4 regions of the Staphylococcus sp. 231237_7MaSpsaltlick genome follow, and region 1 is predicted to be linked to each of the others. Evidence: riboswitches for the same ligand, from Rfam matches in the RefSeq annotation. Region 1 holds a riboswitch; each other region holds the start of a gene.

Region 1 (3,216 bases):
AATTTACAACGCTCTGAGTTGTAAAGTGCAGTGAGTGTTTATTTAAAGGCTTTGGTGCGTAATCCCATGCATGTGGATGCCAGACACCATATTCGGATAATAGTGACTCATAATGCTTTAAAATGATTTCAGGTGTCTCATCGGCAATGATTTCACCATCATAATTGAAGAGTATGACACGATCAATGTGTTGCCATATATGCTCTACTTTATGTTCGACAATAATCACTGTTTTGTTATCCCATATTTGTTTGATTTTTTGCCATAAATCTACTGTGGCATAAACATCCAACATTGCTGTAGGTTCATCTAAGAAAAGTGTGTTTGTTTCTTGTAAAATAGTCTCGGCTATCGCTAGTTTTTGTTTCATACCACCACTCAATTGATTGATGTATTGATTTTTATCAACGTCTAAATCAACTGCAGCCAAAGCATTGTCGATACGTTCATCCATTTCTTCTCTAGGAACTTGTAAATTTTCCAACACAAATGCCAATTCTTCATATACTTTAGGCATACAAAATTGTGTATCTGGATCTTGGAAAATGACCCCACAATCTTTGTCTATATGAAGTTCGTCATATTTCATTGGAAGGTCTACTAATTCTGGCACAATACCACTTAACACATTGAGTAAAGTACTTTTACCTGAACCAGATGGACCAAGTAAAAGTACCTTTTCTTTACTATTTATATTTAAGTTTAAATTATTGAATATTTTTTTATCTGCATTTGGATATTTTAATCGTAAATTTTTTATGGATATCAATATTGTGACTCCTTATAAATTGTCGTAGTCATGTTTTGTAGCTGGTCTAAATAATTTTGTAACACCAGTTTGGTCGAGGGCTCTGACGATATAATAGGAAAGGAGTCCAGCTACAACAATTCCACTAATTACTCTACAACCTATATATAAAGCTAAGTTCCAACCTGCAATCTCTCCTAAATAACCATATGCAAAATCAATTGGTAGCGTTGCAATTGCAGTTAAGAATCCTGCTAACATTGCTACCATTGCACTACGTGATTTATATCTAAAAATTAAAAAGATAATTTCACAGGCTAAGCCTTGAACTAATGCATAAATCATTGTAGCAATGTCGAAACGTCCCATAATAATTGTTTCTCCTGCACCGGCAGCAAATTCAGCAAGTAAGGCAATACCTGCCTTTGGAATGATGAGATAAGCAACTACGGCCGCCATAAACCAAGCGCCATACGTTAATTCTTCAAGATGCAAACCTGTAATTTGAACTGCCTTATAAACAAAGTTCCAGAGATTATAAATCACTGCAAATACCACTGCAATCAATACAGTAACAAGTATTTCAGATAGTTTTAAATCTTTTGACATAATACTTTCCTCCCAAATAAAAAAACGCACAACCTTCTAGAAAAAGTGCGCGCTTAGATATTGGCATACAGATACTCAAATAAATTATTCAGTATCGCAATACACTTTCCTACGCTAGTTTAATCTAGATCAGGTTCAAAGGGTTTGAGGGTATACCTCATCTCAGTCACAAAACACCCCTAGTGCGAATGTTATATTTAAATTTAATTATAATGTATGACTTTTTCAATATTATGTCAAGGTTACTTTTTTAATAAAAGGGTAAATGACAAGTTAATAAATCGTATGAATTGGTGTCTGTATAGCTGAAGTTTTGGTGTTAAATAGGGTTGATAGACATATAAATAGGGTGATGCGTAAAGCATCACCCTAAATCTTTATAATGTTTGACATTATAAACGTCTATTTTAATTAATCCAATGTGTCTTGAATATTCTTTTTAGTTTCCTCTACATCATCTGATGATGACTCTTTTTGTTCTTTTAATTTTTCTTCTGCTTCTTTTGCTTGTTCAGCAGCTTTTTTGTTTAATTCTTCTTTACTCATATGTGACACTCCTTATTGATGTTTGATTATATAGATGGTATACCACATAATATTAACTATAAACATAGCTTGATTGTGCTGTTATTTACATTAAATTTTAAAACAAAAAATAAAATTAACGAATTTAATGAAATAATTGTTTAATATCATTAGTAATGTGGAATTTTGACAATACAACTAATCTATCATACTAAAGACTTATTTATTAGATTATTAAAGACAAGAACTAAATGTTCATATATAATAACTTTGAGGTGAATGGTATGTCTTTTATAAAGAAACACGCCGAGATACTATATAGCTATATCATAGGCATCGTTTCGCTTTTCACAGGTCTCATCATTTTGGTTAATTTACCTTTAATTCATAAATTGAATGGTAAAGGTAAACCAGAGTTACATATCCATAATGTATGGGATTTTATTAATGCTTTTTTCAGTGAAATAATTAGGGTGATGAGTAACTATATAGGGAACTTCCCAATAGTAAGCGCCATAATCATTATTTTATTTGGTGTCGTTGTCCTATTATTAGGTATGACACTGTATAGAACGACAGGTTATGACTATGATATTTCAATCTTCTTTTTAGTTATTGGAATTTTATTTTTCTTAATTACACTAATTTTAATGACGCAAGTTTATAGTTTCTTTGCTATTATTTTTGTCATTCCTTTTGCTGTGCATATTGGTTACATTGTGTATAAGGATGAGTTAAATAAGCATCATAGAAAGTACCATTATTTATGGATTATTTTCACATATGGTATTAGTTATTTATTAACGCAAATTGTGCTTTATGGCAGAATTGATAGTGACGAGATTGTCCCAGTTGATATTCTTAGTGTTAACACATTTTTCTTAATTATGTGGTTGTTAGGTCAAATGGCAATTTGGAACTTCTTATTCTTGAGAAGATCACTGCCTTTAACTAAAGAGGAATTGGGTGAGGAAGCCCCAGAGCTTTCTAGAGCTAGTAAAGACTCGGTATCAAATCAAACTAAAGAACATTGGAAAAATTTACAAGACAAAACTACAGAATTTACACGTAAAACAAGAAGAAGTGTGGATATTCAAAAGGCTAGAGAAAAGAAAGATAAGTTTATCGAAAAATGGAAGAATAAAATTGATATTCAAGAGGACGATGTTCCAAATTGGATGAAGAAACCAAAATGGTTAAAGCGCGCATATGTAGAACTTATATGTGGTGCGGTATTACTATTTTTTACATTAATTGAATTCAATAATAGAAATTCATTATTTGTGTCAGGAGACTGGGAAATTTCACAGACGCAATATGTAATTGAATGGGTA
Region 2 (3,216 bases), on a different contig from region 1:
CATAATCTCCCATGGAAATCTCATCGGTCACTAAGTTTTCGCGAATTCTTTCATCATAACCTTCATAATGACCACAAATAAAAACGATATGTTCTGCTTGGCTAAGTTCATTAGCAATTGCTTGATTAAATGGACGTCCCTGAGGACACATTAATATTACCCTTGTATCAGCTGTCTTATCGATACTATCCATTGCATTAAATATAGGCTCTGGCTTTAATACCATCCCTTGCCCACCACCAAAAGGATAATCATCTACTTGGTTATGTTTATTTTCTGCAAAATGCCTAAAATCTACTGTATTGACTTCTAACATATCTTTTTCTTGAGCACGTTTCAAAATAGAATGATTTAACACGCCATTAAACATATCTGGAAATAAAGTTAAATAATCAATCTTCATTAATCTAGCAATCCTTCCATTGGGGAGATTTTAATAAGTCTACCTTCGACATCAATCTCTTTAACAACATCTGCAATATAAGGTATTAAATATTCTTTATCTCCTTTAACCACCCAAACATCATTGGCACCTGTTTCAAAAATTTCTATCACGCGACCAATTGGAGTATCTTCTTCATCAAAGACCGTACAACCAATAATGTCTGAATAATAAAATTCATGTTCTCCTAATTCTATTTCTTCATGATCACGTTCTTGAACTAACGTTTCTCCTTTTAAATGTTCAATATCATTAATGTTATTGATTCCTTCAAATGTTAACATATGAAGTCCTTTATGCATTCTATAAGACGAAATCGTAAATGTTATTGATTCTTTATTTTTACGTTCTATCTCAACGATTTCACCCGGTTGAAAACGTATATCAGTAAAATCTGAATTAGATTTCACCTTCACTTCACCTTTTATTCCATGTGTATTTACAATCTTGCCTACTTCAACTTTCATATATGTTCCTCCATAATAATTTGGCTATTTCATTTAATTTTGATTATGTATATGCGTTATTTTATTAGCTTATTATAACATGTAATCTCGATTTCTGTGTTTCATTACATTTAAAAAATGAAGGTTCCATGACATGTGCTATTTTATATTTCCTTAACTATATTTAATATTTCTCAATAAAAAAAGAGTACCTATTAAGGTACTCTTACAAATATACAGAGTGTATATTAGGTTAAAAATTATTTTTGATCATCAAATTTTTTCAAGATACCTTCTCTTGATAAAATGTTGTGAACTGTATCAGTTGGTTTCGCACCATCTTTTAACCATTTAAGTGCTAATTCTTCGTCAATTTTAACTTCTGGTGCATTTACATTGTTAGGGTTGTAAGTACCGATTTGTTCGATATTACGACCGTCACGTGGTGCACGAGCATCAGCTGCTACGATACGATAGAATGGATTTCTTTTTGAACCTAAACGTGTTAAACGTAATTTAACTGCCATTTATATTCGCTCCTTTAATTTTCATAGTTTTTATTTTCTACAAGAAATAATAATAACAGTAATAATCAACTTTGTAAAGAGTTTCTTCTTTACCAATTTCAATATTACGCAAATTTCGTTTCTTAGCTTAAATTATGGTCATTTAAGAATCTTAAATTAACCTAAACTTGACATTATTCACTAAAAAATATACATTGAAATTAAATTAAATAATAAATGCACTAGGGGTGTTTCTAACTGAGATGAGTCTAACTCAAACCCTTTGAACCTGATCTAGTTTAAACTAGCGGAGGAAAGTGTGTAGTTTAGCATATTTCAAAAGTTTTTTGAAACAATTTCATACATATGTTGATATTTCTAATACACAACTTTCTTTCAGAAGGGTTGTGTATTTTTTTATTGAAAAATTAAGGAGTGTGTATAATGAACAAAACAGTAATAGTAACTGGAAGCAGCCGTGGATTAGGTGCAACTATCGTAAAAACGTTAGCTCAAAAAGGACATAACGTTGTCATAAACTATCATAATAGTGAAGATGCCGCACAAAGGCTTGTTGATGAGATTGGAACTCGACAAGCAATCGCTATACAAGCAGATGTGACAAAACGAAATGAAATTGACAGCTTAGTTAATGAAGCTACACAATATTTTGGCCAAGTTGATGTTGTAATTAATAATGCACTAGTTGGGTTTAAATTTGATCCTGTTCAACAAAAAGCATTTGCAGATCTTTCGTGGGATGATTACCAGCAACAAATTGACGGTACATTAAAAGCTGCTTTCAACGTGTGTCAAAGTGTTATACCTCAATTCATTCAAAGACAAAAAGGTAATATTATCTCAATTGGCACGAATTTATTCCAAAACCCAGTCGTCCCTTATCATGAATATACAACCGCTAAAGCTGGATTAATTGGCTTTTCACGTAATTTAGCTGCTGAATTAGGACAATATGGTATCACATCAAATGTAGTATCAGGTGGTTTGTTAAAAACTACCGATGCAAGCGCAACTACAACAACTGAAGTCTTTGATTTAATTGCTCAAACAACACCTATTAAAAAGGTCACTGCACCACAAGATGTTGCTAATATGGTTGCATATCTCGTGTCAGACCAATCAAACGGCATTACAGGTCAGAATTTCACAGTCGATGGTGGCTTAACAATGAATTAATAAGGAGGATTAAATTATTTTATGACACAAACACAACATCTAAACATCGGCGTACTCATCTATGGATGCGGCCATCACCAAGCCGCGTGGCGTATGCCCGATTCAAGCGTTGAACGTATTGGTGATATTACATATTATCAATCATTAGCAAAAATCGCAGAACAAGGCTTGTTTGATGCTATATTTTTTGCTGACAATCAATCGTTTCCAGCTAATTCTAAAAGTGATATGCCTGCATTTTGGTTTGATCCTTTAGTGAATTTAGCTGCGATATCACAAGTTACTGAACATGTCGGTCTAGTAGCTACTATATCTAGTACATTTGCCAACCCTTTTACAGCTGCTAGACAATTACTGAGTATTGACCATATTAGTCAAGGTCGTGCTGGTTGGAACTTAGTAACGTCAATGACAGATTTGGAAGCTGCAAACCATAGTATGGATCATTTACCTGAACACGAAGAACGCTATAAAAAAGCAGATGAATTCGCTCAAGTGATGAATCGATTACTTGAATCTTGGAGTGTCGATAACTTTCTGCATAATAAAGAAGATAATAGTTTAATTAACGAATCTGCAATCAGCCCTATCAATCATCAAGGAGCGTATTTTAACGTTCAAGGAC
Region 3 (3,216 bases), on a different contig from region 1:
ATCAAATATCACAGGTGTGCCTACTTTATTTGCAATTTTAGCAATTTCTAACATATCTTTCGCTCTATCTTTAGTAATTGTGCCAATATTGATTAATAATGCTTGTGCAACGGATAACATTTCTGTCGCTTCTTCAGGTGCTTCACTCATTGCCGGACTTGCCCCTAAACTCAGCAACCCATTTGCAGTAAAATGCTTAACAACATCATTGGTATAACAAATAATTAATGGTTGTATGTTTTTTATCTTATCTAAATTATTCATCATCTAATCCCACTTCTTTCATATATGCAAAGTGATTTACTGGTCCTCTACCTTGTCCGATTTCTGGTGTATGTTTAATACTTAACGCTATAAAGTTTTTAGCTTTTTGCACAGCAGCATAAATTGATTTGCCTTTGGCTAATTCCGCCGTAATAACTGCTGAAAATGTACAACCTGTACCATGTGTATGCTTTGTTTCATAGCGCGGTGAATCGAACGTATAAACGTCTTCCGTGGTAAATAAGTAATCTTTAGCGGTCGTTAAATCTGTAGAATGTCCACCTTTTATCACAACACCTTTACTTCCAATTTCTTCGATAAATAACTTTCCTGCTTTATATATATCTGCTTCAGAATTAATCTTAAATCCAACAATTTCCTCTGCTTCCGGAATATTTGGTGTTGCAACAGTGGCATATGGTAATAAGATATTCTGTAAATCTGCTTTTGCTTCGTCATCCATTAAGGCATCTCCACTTTTTGCAAGCATCACTGGATCTATGACATATGGAATTTCTGGATATGCTTGTAAATATTGTGCAATTAATTCCATCATTTCTTTAGATGCAATCATCCCTGTCTTAATAGCTTGAGGCAATTCATCATCAAAGACACTTTCTAATTGCTCTTTTAACCATTCTGTTTCTAAATTATGAATATGTTGTACGCCTTTTGTATTTTGAGCAACAATACTTGTTATTGTAGCCATACCATAAACACCACATGCATGAAATGATTTCAAATCAGCCATAACACCTGCTCCGCCTGTAGGATCTGTACCTGCTATTGTCAAAGCTATTTTAGGTTTATTCATCTTTATCTCCTCCAAATGACCATGCCTCTTGATTATAAGACATTGCAAAAAAGTTTCTTTCATGTATTGTACTTTGTAAAAATGATTCTTTAATTTCATTTCGTTCTTCTTTACTAACATGTGCCGTTAATTTATTCATTAAATCATCAAAGACTTTAACCAATTCATCCATTTCAGTACTGTAAAAGTCAAACCATTGTTTTAAAATTGAATCTGTATTTAATTCTGGATCTTGAAGTGCTCTATTAGCAATCACTTGATATACATATGGGCAAGGTGCCATAGCAGCTATTGTATATGCTGCATTTTCTTTAGCAAAGGCATGATAATACATATGTTTTATATAATGGTCTCCACTTGGGGGCCAAACCTTTTCTTTAACGATTTCATCATATGGAGCTTGCACATAATCCGCAAGAATTTCGTGTGCTTCAACTTCACCATCTACTATAAATTGAATTTGTTCAACTAAGAACTTAACATCTGTCAATTCAGGCATTTTTGGTATCAACAATGCATATATATTCGCAAACTCCTTCAAATAAGACGCATCTGCTCTTAAATAAAATTTTGTCGCCTCGTACGACAACTCTCCATGTAGCATGTCTTGGATAAATGGATCATCATATATGTCATCTAAAATAGGTGCAGCTGCTTCTTTTAATTCTTCTGAAAATAACAAAATCAAAGTCCTCCTATAATAAAAAAACTACATTCCAACAATAGGAATGTAGTAAATCTATAGAAGTCGTAACAAAACATGACCTACTATAAATTGCACTACTTTCCTACGTTGGTACTAACCAAATCAGGTTGTAAGGGTCTGAATTTATTCATCTCAGCCATATGGCTCCCCTAGTAGTATTTTTTAATCTTTATATTTATTTAAACATAACAAAATGTTTATAACATTGCAATAAAGTCCAATTCACAAAATAAGCTCACCCCTAGTCTGGAGTGAGCTTAAAATAACTTATTTCATATATATTATGCAGTTACCCATTGTGAAGCACCAGCTGTATTATATAATTTAACTGCTGCTGCGTCTTGAACTGATTCTGGAGCTTCTGTTGGAGATACACCTTTGTACTCATCAGGAGCTACTGAATCCCAAGTGCTTTGTAAGAATTGATATTTACCTGCTGCACCTGAAGATGGGTTTACAGCTTTAAGATCGCCACCTGATTCACGTTGTGCGATTTGTTGTAAATGACTATTTACATTTACTGATGAACCAGTTGATTCTTCACTACTTGAACTATTTGAACTTTGTTGTGTTGAAGCTTGTTGTGTTGTTGCTTCTTGTTGTGGTTGTTGTGTTTGTTCAGTTTGTGGTGCTGCTTCTTGAGCTGGTTGTTCAGTTTGTGTAGTTGTTTGTTGTTGTGGTTGTTCAACTTCAGTTGAACCAGAATTATTATTTGAAGCGCCTTCGCCATAACTCCATGACCATGTTTCGCCATTTGATTCAAAGTTATAGTTGACACCGTTTAAGTTAAAGTTATAGTTATATGAACCTTCATGTACTGGAGATTCATTTAATTGTTGTGGATTTGATTGAGCTAATTGCGCTAACTCAGCTTTATTAACACCTTGTTCTGAAGCGTCTGCTGAATTTCCTGCTGCAACGCCTGTTACTCCTAAACCTACTGCTAATGTTGATGCAATTACTGTTTTTTTCATTTCTAAAAATTCCTCCTATAAGGTAATTAGTTTTATGATTAATTTGCTAAAGCAACTATAACATTCAAAACATACCTGTAGGTTACAGAGAAATAAAAAAACAACAGTCTTTTTTACATCCTAGTTACATCAAAAAAATTATATATTTTTTGAATTTAAACTGTTTTAGATTGCTATGAAAGCTTTTAAGCGTTTGTGATTGTTATCAACTGCGTAATATTATTGTAATTTATCTGACTATTCAGTCAATAAAAACCGTCACAACAGTGTTTTTTGGTGTGTTATTACACTCTATTTGAATGTGATTATCTTTATTTTCAACATGACAAAAGCTATCCTTCTCAATTTCAATCATTAGAGAAGAATAGCCTGAAAAGTATAATGAATAGTAGGATTAAATGTATATTAATTTGAATGGATTATAAAAGGGATTATTTGTTATAAAGTGGATGTATTAA
Region 4 (3,216 bases), on a different contig from region 1:
GATTGCAACACTTAAACGTCTTTTTTGACCAATGGAAAGTTCATAAGGATGCTGAGATTTCACGGCTAACAAATTAAGTGTTTCTAACATTGATTCAGTCTGCGCGTCAGCCTCTTGCCTAGAATTAAATTTATTTTTATATTGAATATGAATTTCATCATAAACAGAAGAAGTAATGAATTGTAATTCTGGATTTTGATAAACTAAATACATATATTTAGCTGCTACTTTAATTTTGTTGAAAGGACGCTTGTCTACTAACATACGTCCTTCATATTTAATTAATTGCATCATTGATTCAAGTAATGAGGTTTTTCCAGAGCCGTTTGCGCCTGTAATTGTAATCCATTCACCAGTACCAATATTTAAATGAGGTATGTTGATTAAATTATGTTTACCACGTTTTATGTTCACATTCTCAAATTCAAGATCTAAGTTTGTATTAGTATTATTATTAAAATGTATCGTTGGCGGAGCATATTGCCAAGCGTTAGGGTGCCAAACCCCATATTCTGTTAGTAAATCTTCATGTTTATTCAAGATTTTATCTGGGGTAGTATCAGCGATAATTTCACCATCATAATTTAATAAGATGACACGGTCCATATGTTGCCATATATGTTCCACTTTGTGTTCGACAATAATCACTGTTTGGTTTTGCCATAAGGCTTTGATTTTATTCCATAATTCTGCAGTTGACTCAACGTCCAACATTGCAGTAGGTTCATCTAAAAACAAGGTGTTCGACTGTTGTAATATCGTTTCGGCAATTGCAAGTTTCTGTTTCATACCACCGCTTAGTTGATTAATGTATTGATTTTTATCAACTTTTAAATCGACGGCTTTAAGTGCATTATCTATGCGTTCATCCATTTCATGTCGGGGGACTTGCTGGTTTTCTAGAACAAATGCTAACTCTTCGTCAACTTTGGGCATACAAAATTGGCTATCTGGGTCTTGAAATATAACACTACTTGAATCGTCGATATTCAATTCATCATACTTGATAGGTAGATCAATAAGATTTGGTACAATACCACTTAATACATTTAATAAAGTGCTTTTGCCAGAACCGGATGGTCCTAATAATAGTACTTTTTCTTTTTCTTTGATTTGGAGTGTTAAATGATCAAATATTTTTTTCTTACCGTTTGGATATTTTAATCGCAAATTTTTTGTAACTATCAACGTGATTGCTCCTTATAAATTATCATAGTCACTTTCTGTAGCAGGTCTGAACAATTTAGTTACGCCCGTTTGATCTAATGCTTTTACAATATAGTAGGAAATTAAGCCGGCAACGATGATTCCGCTTATAAGTCTGAAGCCGATATATAACGCTAGATTCCAACCGGCAACTTCACCTAAATAACCATAAGCAAAGTCTAAAGGCAATGTTGAAATAGAAGCTAAGAGACCAGCGAGCATTGCGACCATTGCTGAACGAGACTTATACCTGAAAATAGCAAATATAATTTCACATGCTAAACCTTGTAATAAGGCATAGACCATAGTTGCAATATCAAAACGACCCATGACAATAGTTTCACCAGCACCAGCCGCAAACTCGGCTAATATTGCAATACCAGCTTTAGGAATAATAAGATAAGCGACGATAGCAGCCATAAACCAAGCACCGTATGTTAATTCCTCAAAGTGTAACCCTGTAACTTGTAATGCTTTATACACAAAATTCCATATATTGTAAATAACTGCAAAAACAACAGCAATTAGTACAGTCACTAGAATTTCTGAAAGCTTTAATCCTTTTGACATAAAAAAACCTCCTAATATAAAAAACGCACAACCTTCTAGAAAGTTGCGCGTTAAAATATAGGCATACAAATACCTGAAAAATAGGTGATTAGTACACTTTCCTACGCTAGTTTCATCTAGATCAGGTTCAAAGGGTTTGAGGGTACACCTCATCTCAGTCACAAAACACCCCTAGTGCGAATGATTAATTTAAATTTAACTATAATGTATGACTTTTAAGGAACAATGTCAAGGCTATCAATTGAATTTAATATTTAATGTATGTACTTTATTACCATTAAGTTTAATAATTATCTTCTTTTAAACTTAATGGAAAGTTCAACAAAAGTAATAACCAAAGCTAAAGCTGGAGCATTTATTTTGCCCCAGCCTCACTTGTCGAATTTACATTTATATTTTAAAGCATGTGATATTTATATTATTGAAACAATTAATCTAGTGAATCTTGTACATTCTTTTTAGTTTCTTCTGTACTATCTTCAGCAGATTCTTTCTTATCTTTTAATTTATCTTCTTCTTTTTTTGCTTGTTCTGCGGCTTTTTTGTTTAATTCTTCTTTACTCATAGATTAAACACTCCTTCTAAAGTATATGAACTTCTATAACTTACATATACCACAACATAAAAAATTCAAACAAAACTAGTGATTTAAATTTGAGTCTTAGTTATAATCAATTTATTGTTTAATTGAATGGTATAAGTGGAAAGTTGACTATACATCTATTTATATCATACTATGGACGTATTTATTAAATTGTTAAAGACAAGAACTAAATGTTAATATATAATAACTTTTGAGGTGAATGGTATGTCTTTTTTAAAGAAACACGCTGAGATATTATATAGTTATATTATAGGCATCGTTTCGCTTTTCACAGGTCTCATCATTTTAATCAATTTACCTTTAATTGATAAATTAAATAACAAGGGTAAAATTGACTTACATATTCATAATGTATGGGATTTTATAAACGCATTTTTTGGTGAAATAATTAGAGTAATAAGCAATTATATTGGGAATTTTCCAGTAATTAGCGCCATTATAATCATTTTATTTGGTATTGGCGTTGTTTTGATTGGTTTTACTCTATTTAGAACAACTAGATACGACTATGATATTTCCATATTCTTCTTAGTTGTCGGTATATTGTTCTTTATTATCACATTGATATTAATGACTCAAGTTTATAGCTTCTTTGCTATTATTTTCGTAATACCATTTGTAATTCACATTGGTTACATCGTTTATAAAGACGAGTTAAATACAGAGCATAGAAAATACCATTATCTTTGGATTATTTTCAGTTATGGTTTTAGTTATTTAATTACGCAAATTGTGCTATATGGGAGAATTGATAGTGATGAAATTATACCGATTGATATTTTAAGTGTAAACACATTTTTCATAATTATGTGGTTGCTGGGTCAAATGTCAATTTG

Evidence for each region. A riboswitch is a leader RNA that binds a small molecule or an ion and turns the genes downstream of it on or off. The one in region 1 is predicted to bind thiamine pyrophosphate.
Region 2: another riboswitch for thiamine pyrophosphate. It lies ahead of ACF91D_RS18245 (3-oxoacyl-ACP reductase); the one in region 1 lies ahead of ACF91D_RS23810 (ECF transporter S component).
Region 3: another riboswitch for thiamine pyrophosphate. It lies ahead of tenA (thiaminase II); the one in region 1 lies ahead of ACF91D_RS23810 (ECF transporter S component).
Region 4: another riboswitch for thiamine pyrophosphate. It lies ahead of ACF91D_RS17485 (ECF transporter S component); the one in region 1 lies ahead of ACF91D_RS23810 (ECF transporter S component).

Annotation. Positions count from the first base shown of each region.
Region 1 covers NZ_JBICNX010000019.1:31,678-34,893, reverse strand. Annotated here, with positions in the region: gene ACF91D_RS23815 (ABC transporter ATP-binding protein) at 1-769, opposite strand, end outside; gene ACF91D_RS23810 (ECF transporter S component) at 782-1,357, opposite strand; TPP riboswitch at 1,447-1,548, opposite strand; gene graF (glycopeptide resistance-associated protein GraF) at 1,769-1,903, opposite strand; gene auxA (lipoteichoic acid stability factor AuxA) at 2,167-3,216, shown strand, end outside.
Region 2 covers NZ_JBICNX010000009.1:193,481-196,696, reverse strand. Annotated here, with positions in the region: gene trmD (tRNA (guanosine(37)-N1)-methyltransferase TrmD) at 1-403, opposite strand, end outside; gene rimM (ribosome maturation factor RimM) at 403-909, opposite strand; gene rpsP (30S ribosomal protein S16) at 1,149-1,415, opposite strand; TPP riboswitch at 1,629-1,727, shown strand; gene ACF91D_RS18245 (3-oxoacyl-ACP reductase) at 1,839-2,591, shown strand; gene ACF91D_RS18240 (LLM class flavin-dependent oxidoreductase) at 2,613-3,216, shown strand, end outside.
Region 3 covers NZ_JBICNX010000017.1:67,319-70,534, reverse strand. Annotated here, with positions in the region: gene thiM (hydroxyethylthiazole kinase) at 1-264, opposite strand, end outside; gene thiD (bifunctional hydroxymethylpyrimidine kinase/phosphomethylpyrimidine kinase) at 257-1,078, opposite strand; gene tenA (thiaminase II) at 1,071-1,760, opposite strand; TPP riboswitch at 1,847-1,945, opposite strand; gene ACF91D_RS23035 (transglycosylase family protein) at 2,066-2,758, opposite strand; gene ACF91D_RS23030 (single-stranded DNA-binding protein) at 3,213-3,216, opposite strand, start outside.
Region 4 covers NZ_JBICNX010000009.1:31,808-35,023, forward strand. Annotated here, with positions in the region: gene ACF91D_RS17480 (ABC transporter ATP-binding protein) at 1-1,188, opposite strand, end outside; gene ACF91D_RS17485 (ECF transporter S component) at 1,201-1,776, opposite strand; TPP riboswitch at 1,858-1,959, opposite strand; gene graF (glycopeptide resistance-associated protein GraF) at 2,207-2,341, opposite strand; gene auxA (lipoteichoic acid stability factor AuxA) at 2,585-3,216, shown strand, end outside.